DNA from 2 places in the Nocardioides sp. Z35_8 genome. Region 2 is predicted to be linked to the other one. Evidence: predicted binding sites of a transcription regulator. Region 2 holds the regulator's gene; the other holds the start of a gene.

Region 1 (4,887 bases), 760 kb from region 2:
CCAGCCGCCGACGGGCCGCATCACGACCGCGACCACCACGAATCCTGCCATCCGGTTGGCCGCGTCGGCCGGCTCGAGCCCGTGGGCGGTCTTGAGGTAGGTCGGCAGGAAGACCGAGAAGGCGACGTAGCCCCCGAAGGCGACCGCGTAGAGCACGCTGGCCTGCCAGGTGATCGGCAGGCGGGCGTTGGCCGACACCCGCGCGACGAGGCTGGTGCTGGGCGGGACCCGGCCGGGTGCGTCCCGCATCACCACCCAGGCGACCACCGCGTAGACCGCCAAGACGGCCGCGGTGATGAGGAAGGGGGCGGTCCGCCCGAGGTTCTCCCAGAGCGGGACGGTCGTCAGGGCGCTGATCGCGGTGCCGCCCATGCCGGCACCGAAGATGCCGACCGCCAGGCCCCGCTTCTCCGGCGGGAACCATGCGTTGACGAAGGGGACACCGACGGCGAACGCCGTGCCGGCGATGCCGAGGAAGAAGCCGCCGAGGAGCACCAGCGGGTAGGAGTCGAGGGCGAAGTAGGCCAGGAACAGCACCGGCACGATGGACACGCCGGACACGATCGGGAACATCAGCCGCCCGCCGTAGCGATCGGTCAGCGCCCCCACCACGATGCGGCCCAGCGAGCCGACCACCACGGGGACGGCGACCATCAACGACACCTCGGACTGGCTGAGCTGGCCGAGCGGGCTGTCGGCGCCCTGCTTGAGGAAGAGCGGGCCGAGCGGGCTGATCAGCGCCCAGGCCCAGAAGTTGACCGCGAACCCGATCGTGGCCAGGGCCAGCATCACCCACGGGTTGCCCGGGCTCCGGGGTGCGGTCGTGGCGCTCATCGTGTGCTCCTGGCGGTCGAGGAACCAACCCAAACCCACCGAACAGCTCGGGCCCTGTGCGATGTGCTCACGAAGTTACGCGCGCCGCGATCAGGCTCGCTAGGGGCCGACTGCCGGGGCCGGATGGGCCCCTGACCCGCCCCTGACGCGGCTGCGCCCCGGGCCGATCGGCCCGGTCCCCCAACGGTTCAGGCGGCGCATCCTGACGCCGAGACGCCGCCGAGTCGGCGCATCCTGCACGCAATGGGTGTCAGGATGCGCCGACTCGGCGATTCACTCGGGGCCGGTGCCCTTCCCAGGGCCCCTCACTGAGCGGCGTCGAAGGCCTGGTCGTAGAGCGCCTCGAGCTCCGGGGAGGTCTCCGCGGTGAAGCCGCAGAGCGTGACCCGGTCGCCGTCGGCGCTGACGAGGTAGGTGCGCCCCTCCTGGAAGTCGACGGCCATCAGCAGGTCCCCCAGCGCCTTGCTGGGTGCCTCGACGACGACGGTGGGCGTCTCGGCGCCGGCGTACCACTGCTCCACCTCGAGCGTCGCCGTCCCGTCGGCCAGGGAGGTGACGGTGCCCTCGAACGCCGTGTCGAACGTCGCGAGGACCTCCGCGGAGGGCATGGCGCACTTGCCGGCGCTCGAGCCGTCGGCGGTGACGACCAGCGGCTCCGTCGAGGTCTCGGTCGGGGTCTCGGTCTGGCTCGTGGACTCGCTCGCGGTCGGCTCGGACGTGGGCGCGTCGTCGTCCTCCGCGCCGCAGCCGGCGAGCGTGAGGGCGAGGACGAGGCCCGCGGCCCCTGCGGGGAGCAGGTGGGCCGGGTGGCGTCGGGTGGTGTGTCGGCTCATGGCGGGCATCCCTTTCGTCGTACGGGCGGCGCGGGCCGCCCGTTCTCCGGTCCGACGCGGCGGCGGGTGGCCGGGTTCCCCGGCGGGGCTCACAGAGGGTGCCACCTGCGCCGACACGACCGGAGATGGCAGCAGGGCCCCCGCCGGAGCGGGGGCCCTGCTGGTTCTGGCTGGTGGAGCTGGTGGAGCTGATCAGTCGATCAGAAGTCCATGCCGCCCATGCCGCCCATGTCGCCGCCGGGCATGGCCGGCGTCTTCTCGGGCTTGTCGGCCACGACGGCCTCGGTGGTGAGGAACAGCGCGGCGATCGACGCGGCGTTCTGCAGCGCCGAGCGGGTGACCTTGGCCGGGTCGATGATGCCCTCGGCGATCATGTCGACGTAGTCACCAGTCGCGGCGTTGAGGCCGTGACCCGCCTCGAGGTTGCGCACCTTCTCGGCGACGACGCCACCCTCGAGACCGGCGTTGACGGCGATCTGCTTGAGCGGGGCCTCGGTCGCCTTGCGGACGATCTCGGCACCGGTCGCCTCGTCGCCGGTGAGCTCGAGCTTGCCGAACGCGATGTCGGCGGCCTGGACGAGCGCCACGCCACCGCCGGCGACGATGCCCTCCTCGACGGCGGCCTTCGCGTTGCGAACGGCGTCCTCGATGCGGTGCTTGCGCTCCTTGAGCTCGACCTCGGTGGCCGCGCCGACCTTGATGACGGCCACGCCGCCGGCCAGCTTGGCGAGGCGCTCCTGGAGCTTCTCGCGGTCGTAGTCGGAGTCGGACTTCTCGATCTCGGCGCGGATCTGGTTGACCCGGCCCTCAATCTGGCCCTGGTCGCCGGCACCCTCGACGATGGTGGTCTCGTCCTTGGTGATGACGACCTTGCGCGCCTGGCCGAGCAGCTCCAGGCCGGCGGACTCGAGCTTGAGGCCGACCTCCTCGGAGATGACCTGGCCACCGGTGAGGATGGCGATGTCCTGCAGCATGGCCTTGCGGCGGTCACCGAAGCCCGGGGCCTTGACGGCCACGGAGCGGAAGGTGCCCTTGATCTTGTTGACCACCAGGGTCGAGAGGGCCTCGCCGTCGACGTCCTCGGCGATGATCAGCAGCGGCTTGCCGGACTGCATGACCTTCTCGAGCAGCGGCAGCAGGTCCTTGACCGTCGACACCTTGGAGTTGGCGATGAGGATGTAGGGGTCCTCCAGCACGGCCTCCATGCGCTCGAGGTCGGTCGCGAAGTAGGCCGAGATGTAGCCCTTGTCGAAGCGCATGCCCTCGGTCAGCTCGAGGTCCAGCCCGAAGGTGTTGGACTCCTCGACGGTGATGACGCCTTCCTTGCCGACCTTGTCCATCGCCTCGGCGATGATCTCGCCGACGGTGGTGTCGGCGGCGGAGATCGAGGCGGTCGAGGCGATCTGCTCCTTGGTCTCGACGTCCTTGGCCATGGCGAGCAGCTGCTCGGACACGGCGGCGACGGCGGCCTCGATGCCCCGCTTGAGGCCCATCGGGTTGGCGCCGGCCGCGACGTTGCGCAGGCCCTCGCGGACCATGGCCTGGGCCAGAACGGTGGCCGTCGTCGTGCCGTCACCGGCGACGTCGTCGGTCTTCTTGGCGACCTCCTTGACCAGCTCGGCGCCGATCTTCTCGTAGGGGTCCTCCAGCTCGATCTCCTTGGCGATCGAGACACCGTCGTTGGTGATCGTGGGGGCGCCCCACTTCTTCTCCAGGACGACGTTGCGGCCCTTGGGGCCGAGGGTGACCTTGACCGCGTCGGCGAGGGTGTTCATTCCTCGCTCGAGGCCGCGGCGGGCCTCCTCGTTGAAAGCAATCAGCTTGGCCATATCGCGTGCGATTCCTATCGACATGAGTCTGTGTGTCGACGCCGGGCGGGCTGCCCGCGACGGACGATCCGCTCCGCCGGCGATCCATTCACGCCGGCTTCTGCGGACCTCAGCGTCACCCAGGTCGTTGTCACTCTCGTGACGAGAGTGCCAACCTCATGTTTAGCACTCGCCCACCGAGAGTGCAAACGCCACCCGGCGGTTGCCGGGCGGCGCTGGCAGGTGTGAGGGTCGGCTACGGCATCCTGATGAGCTTGATGCCGTTGGCCAGCGAGCTGATCGCGGTCGAGAAGATCGGCCCGAGCTCGGATCCCGACACAGCGCAGTAGTAGAAGTCGCCGTCCGAGTTCTCCGTCGTGCGCTCGGCGGGGGTGCTGCAGTCGCTGTTGGCCTGCGAGGGCAGGCCAGTGGCGGGGTGGGGCGAGGCCGCCGCGGCCAGGGCATCGCGGACGTAGGGGGTGACGGTGCTCGACCCACAGCTCGCCGTGTTGGCCTCACCGAAACCCACGGTGATGATGAGTGCCTTCTCCGCCTTCGCCTGAGTGGCGACGTCGGTGACGTTCTTGCATGCCTGCCGCAACTGGCTGGCGGACTCGCCGCCCACGCCCATGTCGCCGGCGGTGTTGAGCGACAGCCCGCCCGAGTGGGCGTTGAGGACTTCCTGCGGCTTGCCATCGGTCTCGAAGAGGATGACCTTCTTGACCGTCCCCTCGCGGGTGGATGGCAGCGAACCCAGGTTGTTGGGGTCCTTGCCGAGGAGGTACCGCGCTGCACCCTTCAACGCACTGGCGAGATGGGTGCGGTACTCGACCGGCGAAGAGGTGTTGCTGATGCACTTCACAGCCTTCACGAGCGGGCTGGCGGTGTTGAGCGTGGGCGTCGCCGACGCGGTCAGGTAGTTGTTGCTGAACGGGGTCGCCACCCACTTGCCCTTGACGATCTCCCCCTGGACGAAGGCCTGGTACTGGCTGTTCGTCTCGGAGGACTTCTTCGCCCGGGGGGCTGGCCACGGCTGGGTCAAGCAGTTGTTGTCCGTCCCCACCGACTTGTGCAGCGCGCCGAGCGCGACGTAGTGCATCTGAGGATTCATCGTCTTGAGCGCGTCCTCGATGCCGGTCACCATGGCTCGCCGGTTGGACTCACTCATGGAGAGGGTCCGGTCGGCCAGCACCACGATGTCCATCGGGTTGGGCGACTCCGCACCGCACGACCCCTTGCACGCAGCCGAGGCGACGCTTCCCGTCCGGCCCGAGTCGATTCCCATGACCGGCGCGAACTTGAAGTCGACGGTCTTGTTGTCGCTCACCTGCACCGTGTTGCACGTGATGCCTACCCCGGTGTCGGGGCACGGGATCGCGCAGATCGCCGCGTTGCACCGCATGGCGGGATAC
Region 2 (4,887 bases):
GCACAGGATGCGCAGCTACGGGGCCGTCGTGAAGTCGATGAGCTCCTCGACCCGGCCGAGGAGGGCCGGCTCGAGGTCGGCGTAGGAGCTCACCCGGCCGAGGATGTGCTTCCAGGCGCGGGCGATGTCGGCCTGGTCGCGGTGCGGCCAGCCGAGCTGCTGGCAGGTGCCGGTCTTCCAGTCGATGCCGCGGGGGACGCTGGGCCACGCCGGGATCCCGAGCCGGTCGGGCTTGACCGCCTGCCAGATGTCGATGAACGGGTGCCCGACCACCAGGACGTGCTTGCCGATGGGGGAGCGGGCGATGCCTTCGGCGATCCGCGCCTCCTTCGAGCCGGGCACGAGGTGGTCGACCAGTACGCCGACGCGGCGCTGCGGGCCGGGCCGGAAGTCGCGCAGGTGCTCGGCGAGGTCGTCGACGCCGCCGAGGTACTCCACCACCACGCCCTCGATGCGCAGGTCGTCGCCCCAGACCTTCTCGACCAGCTCCGCGTCGTGGCGGCCCTCGACGAAGATGCGGCTCGCTCGGGCGACGCGGGCCGGTGCGTGGGGCACCGCCACCGAGCCCGACGCCGTACGCGTGGGGGCGGCGGGCGCGCCGGCGCGGACGGGTCGGGTGAGGATCACCGGCTTGCCCTCGAGCAGGAAGCCGGGGCCGAGCGGGAAGGTGCGTCGCTTGCCGCGGCGGTCCTCCAGCGTGAGGGTGTCGATGTCGCGGTCGACGGCGACGACCTCGCCGCACCAGTCGGTGGTGACCTCCTCGACGACCATGCCGAGCGCGGTCGGCACCTCGGTGGCGCGACCGTTGCGAGGCGCGCGCCAGTCACCGGAGAGGACGTCGGTTCCGTAGCGATCCTGAGGCACCGGACCACGGTAGGGGCCCGACGCCCCGAGGTGGGGGTGGCACGCCGAGCGGTCGTCAGCCACCACCCGCGACACCGCACCTGACGGGGCTCAGCCCCCGGCGATGCCGGCGCCCTGGGCGCCGTCGCCACTGTTGGCGTCGTCGCCGGTCTCCCCGCCGTCCCCGCTGTCGCTGTTGCCCAGGTCCTCCTGGGTGGCGTCCATCTCGAGCTCGTCGCGGCTCTTGGTGGCCTCGTCGTCGGGGTCGAGCGGCTCGGCCAGCGGGTTGTCCTCGCCCGGCTGGAGGTCGTCGGGGAGCTGGTCGTCGGAGATGCCGCCGAGGGTGGCCTCGTCGGGCGACGCGGTGCCGCCGGAGTGGTCGGAGTCGGCCGGGCTGGTGCGGCTGCCCGCCTTCGGCGTGTCGGTCGACTCGGTGTTGTCGGTCTGGGACTCGCTGTTCTCGCTCATGCACCAGTCCTACTGGCCCGGCGCCGCCGAGACCAGCCCCCGCGGGGTGGGGGCTCAGATGAGGGGCAGTCGCTTCTGGCTGCGGGGCAGGTGCTCGTAGCCCAGCCGGACCGCGCTCACCAGCCGCTCCGGGTCCCTCGGCCACTCCCCGGCGGCGAGGGCCTCGGACTGCGGCACGCCGCGGCCGGCGAGGTCGCGGATGGTCTCGGCGATCACGCCGAGCTCGAGTCGCTGGTCCTGCACGAACGCCTTGTCCACCACCGCGCCGTGCCCGGGCACGACGACGGTCGCATCGGTCATCAGGCCCAGGACCAGGTCGAGCGTGAGCGGCCACTCCAGCGGCCAGGAGTCGTCGCCGATGAACGGCGGGTCGGACTCCTCGACCAGGTCGCCGCCCAGCAGCACGTCGGCATCGGGCACGCGGACGACGAGGTCGCCGGCGGTGTGCCCGCGCCCGGGGTGGATCAGCTCGACCGCCCGGTCGCCGAGGTCGAGCTGGACGGCGGAGGAGAAGGTGCGGGTGGGCAGCCGGAGCGTGGTCGCCAGCACCTCGTCGCGTCGCGGGTCGTCGGCGTCCTGCTCGAACTTCTCGAAGGTGCGGGCCGCCGACTCCTCCATGTGCTCGACCGCCCAGTCGGTGGCGTGGATGGGCAGGTCGCCGAACTGCTCGACCATGGTCGCGTTGCCGAAGTGGTGGTCCCAGTGCTCGTGGGTGTTGACCAGCGCGGTGAGCGGTCCGGCGCCGAGCCGGCGTACGTCGTCGGCGACCGCGCGCGCCTGCGCGGCGGATCCGTGGGTGTCGACCATCAGCAGGCCGTCGGAGCCGCCGACGAGGGTGATGTTGACGTGCATCCAGTCGTAGTGCGCGACCCACACGCGCGGGGCGACCTCGGTGAACCGCGGGGTGTCGTCGGGCATGGGCGCGAGCCTACGGAGTGCGAGTAGTCTTGGCACTCAGGGCGAACGAGTGCCAGAAACCGGATCCGATGCGAGAGGAGAGCAGATGGTCGACGACCGCAAGCTCGACGTGCTCCGCGCGATCGTGGAGGACTACGTCGCCACCGAGGAGCCGGTCGGGTCCAAGGCGCTGGTCGAGCGCCACGGACTGGGCGTCTCACCGGCCACGGTGCGCAACGACATGGCCGCGCTGGAGGAGGAGGGCTACATCCACCAGCCCCACACCAGCGCCGGGCGGGTGCCCACCGACAAGGGCTACCGGCTCTTCGTCGACAGGCTCGCCACGCTCAAGCCGATGAGCGCGGCCGAGCGGCGCGCGATCGCCACCCTCCTCGACGGGGCGGTCGACCTCGACGACGTGGTGCAGCGCTCGGTGCGGCTGCTCAGCCAGCTGACCCGGCAGGTCGCCATCGTCCAGTACCCCACCCTCTCCCGCTCGACCGTGCGCCACATCGAGCTGGTGTCGCTGACCCCGACCCGGGTGATGGTGATCCTCATCCTGAGCACCGGCCGGGTCGAGCAGCGCCTCGTCGAGCTCGACGAGCCCACGGTGGACAGCGACCTCGCCGAGCTCCGCGTGGCGGTCAACCAGGCCAGCTCCGGCGTGCAGATCGCCGCGGCCGCCGCCGCGCTCGCCGACCTCCCGGACGGACTGCGCCCCGAGCAGGCCGACTCGGCCCGGGCGATCGTGGGCGTGCTCACCGAGGCGATGTCCGACCACCGCAGCGACGAGCGGGTCGCCGTGGGCGGCACCGCCAACCTCGCCCGCTACGGCGACTTCGACACCGCCGTCCGTCCGCTCCTCGAGGCGCTCGAGGAGCACGTCGTGCTGCTCAAGCTGCTCGGGGAGTCGGGCGTCGACGCGCTGACGGTGCGCATCGGCCACGAGGGCCCCTACTCCGAGCTCGCGGCCACGAGCGTCGTGGCCACCGGCTACGGCCCGCAGGAGCTGCACCTCGGCTCCCTCGGCGTGGTCGGCCCCACCCGCATGGACTACCCCGGATCCATGGCAGCCGTGCGCGCGGTCGCGCGCTACGTCTCGCGGATCCTCGATGAAGGAAACCAGTGACCCAGGATCCCTACGACATCCTCGGCGTCTCGCGCGACGCGAGCGCCGACGACATCAAGAAGGCCTACCGCAAGCTCGCGCGGCAGCTCCACCCCGACGTCAACCCCGACCCGGCCACGCAGGAGCGCTTCAAGGACGTCTCGCGCGCCTACGAGGTGCTGAGCGACCCCGGCAAGCGTGCCGCGTACGACCGCGGCGGCGACGCGTTCAGCCAGGGGTTCGGCGCCGGGCAGGGCTTCAGCTTCACCGACATCATGGACGCGTTCTTCGGCGGCGGTGCCGCAGGCGGCGCGCAGACCCGCGGCCCGCGCTCGCGCGCCCGGCGCGGCCAGGACGCGCTGATCCGGCTCGACGTCGAGCTCGCCGAGGCCGCCTTCGGCGTGACCCGCGACCTCAAGGTCGACACCGCGCTGCGGTGCGAGGCCTGCCACGGCGAGGGCACCGCGCCCGGCACCAAGCCGGTCACCTGCGAGACCTGCCACGGTCAGGGCGAGGTCGCGGTCGTGCAGCGCTCGTTCCTCGGCGAGATCCGCACCCTGCGCCCTTGCGCGGCCTGCCGCGGCTACGGCTCGATCATCCCCGACCCGTGCCGTGAGTGCTCCGGCGACGGCCGGATCCGCTCCCGGCGCACGCTGACGGTCAAGATCCCGGCCGGGGTCGACCACGGCACGCGCGTGCAGCTCACCGGTCAGGGCGAGGTCGGTCCCGGCGGTGGCCCCGCGGGCGACCTCTACGTCGAGATCCACGTCGAGCCGCACCCGACCTTCACCCGTCACGGCAACGACCTGCACACCACGATCTCGCTGCCCATGACCGCGGCCGCCCTCGGCACGCACCTCACGCTGCCGCTGCTCGAGGCCGACCTGCCCGCGTCGTCCGAGGAGTCCTCGGAGACCGTGACGACCTACGACGTCGACATCCGTCCCGGCACGCAGTCGGGCAGCGAGCAGGTGATCCGCGGCTTCGGCGTGCCCAGCCTGCGCGGCGGTCGCGGCGACCTCGTCGTCAGCATCGCCGTGGAGACCCCCGCCCGTCTCGATCCCCGCCAGGAGGAGCTGCTGCGCGAGCTGGCCGCCATCCGCGGCGAGGAGCAGCCCGACGGCAAGAACGAGGCGCCGCACAAGTCGATGTTCGGCCGGCTCCGCGACGCCTTCCAGGGCTGAGCCGGGGTGTCGCTCCCGGTCCATCTCGTCGAGTCGCTGGACGGAGCAGCGCCCGGCACGCTCGTCGAGGTGAGCGGCGACGAGGCGCACCACGCGGTCGCCGTACGCCGGCTCCGCGAGGGTGAGCGGGTCGTCCTCACCGACGGCCGGGGCACCTGCGCCACGGGGTCGGTTGCGTCGACGGGCAAGCGGGTCTTCGCCGTCACTGTCGAGGACGTCTCCCACGATGAGCGCCCCGAGCCGGCCATCACCGTCGTCCAGGCGCTGCCCAAGGGCGAGCGCGGCGAGCTCGCCGTCGAGGTGCTCACCGAGGTCGGCGTCGACCGCATCGTCCCGTGGGCCGCGTCGCGCTCGGTGGCGGTGTGGAAGGGCGAGCGGGCGACGAAG

What was found. Region 2 encodes HrcA, which represses chaperone genes, less so after heat shock. Its sites were predicted from a motif close to TTGGCACTCGNNNNNNNCGAGTGCCAA; they were not measured.
Region 1: groL (chaperonin GroEL) is a predicted target of HrcA. The motif match lies at 3,659-3,685, and genes of this name have one in related genera.

Annotation. Positions count from the first base shown of each region.
Region 1 covers NZ_JCAQIE010000001.1:1,620,439-1,625,325, reverse strand. The annotation lists gene AC54T2_RS07820 (MFS transporter) at 1-834, opposite strand, end outside; gene AC54T2_RS07815 (hypothetical protein) at 1,140-1,667, opposite strand; gene groL (chaperonin GroEL) at 1,868-3,496, opposite strand; gene AC54T2_RS07805 (TadE/TadG family type IV pilus assembly protein) at 3,732-4,887, opposite strand, start outside.
Region 2 covers NZ_JCAQIE010000001.1:2,381,167-2,386,053, forward strand. The annotation lists gene AC54T2_RS11500 (DUF3097 family protein) at 16-864, opposite strand; gene AC54T2_RS11505 (hypothetical protein) at 955-1,311, opposite strand; gene AC54T2_RS11510 (MBL fold metallo-hydrolase) at 1,366-2,229, opposite strand; gene hrcA (heat-inducible transcriptional repressor HrcA) at 2,315-3,337, shown strand; gene dnaJ (molecular chaperone DnaJ) at 3,334-4,500, shown strand; gene AC54T2_RS11525 (16S rRNA (uracil(1498)-N(3))-methyltransferase) at 4,507-4,887, shown strand, end outside.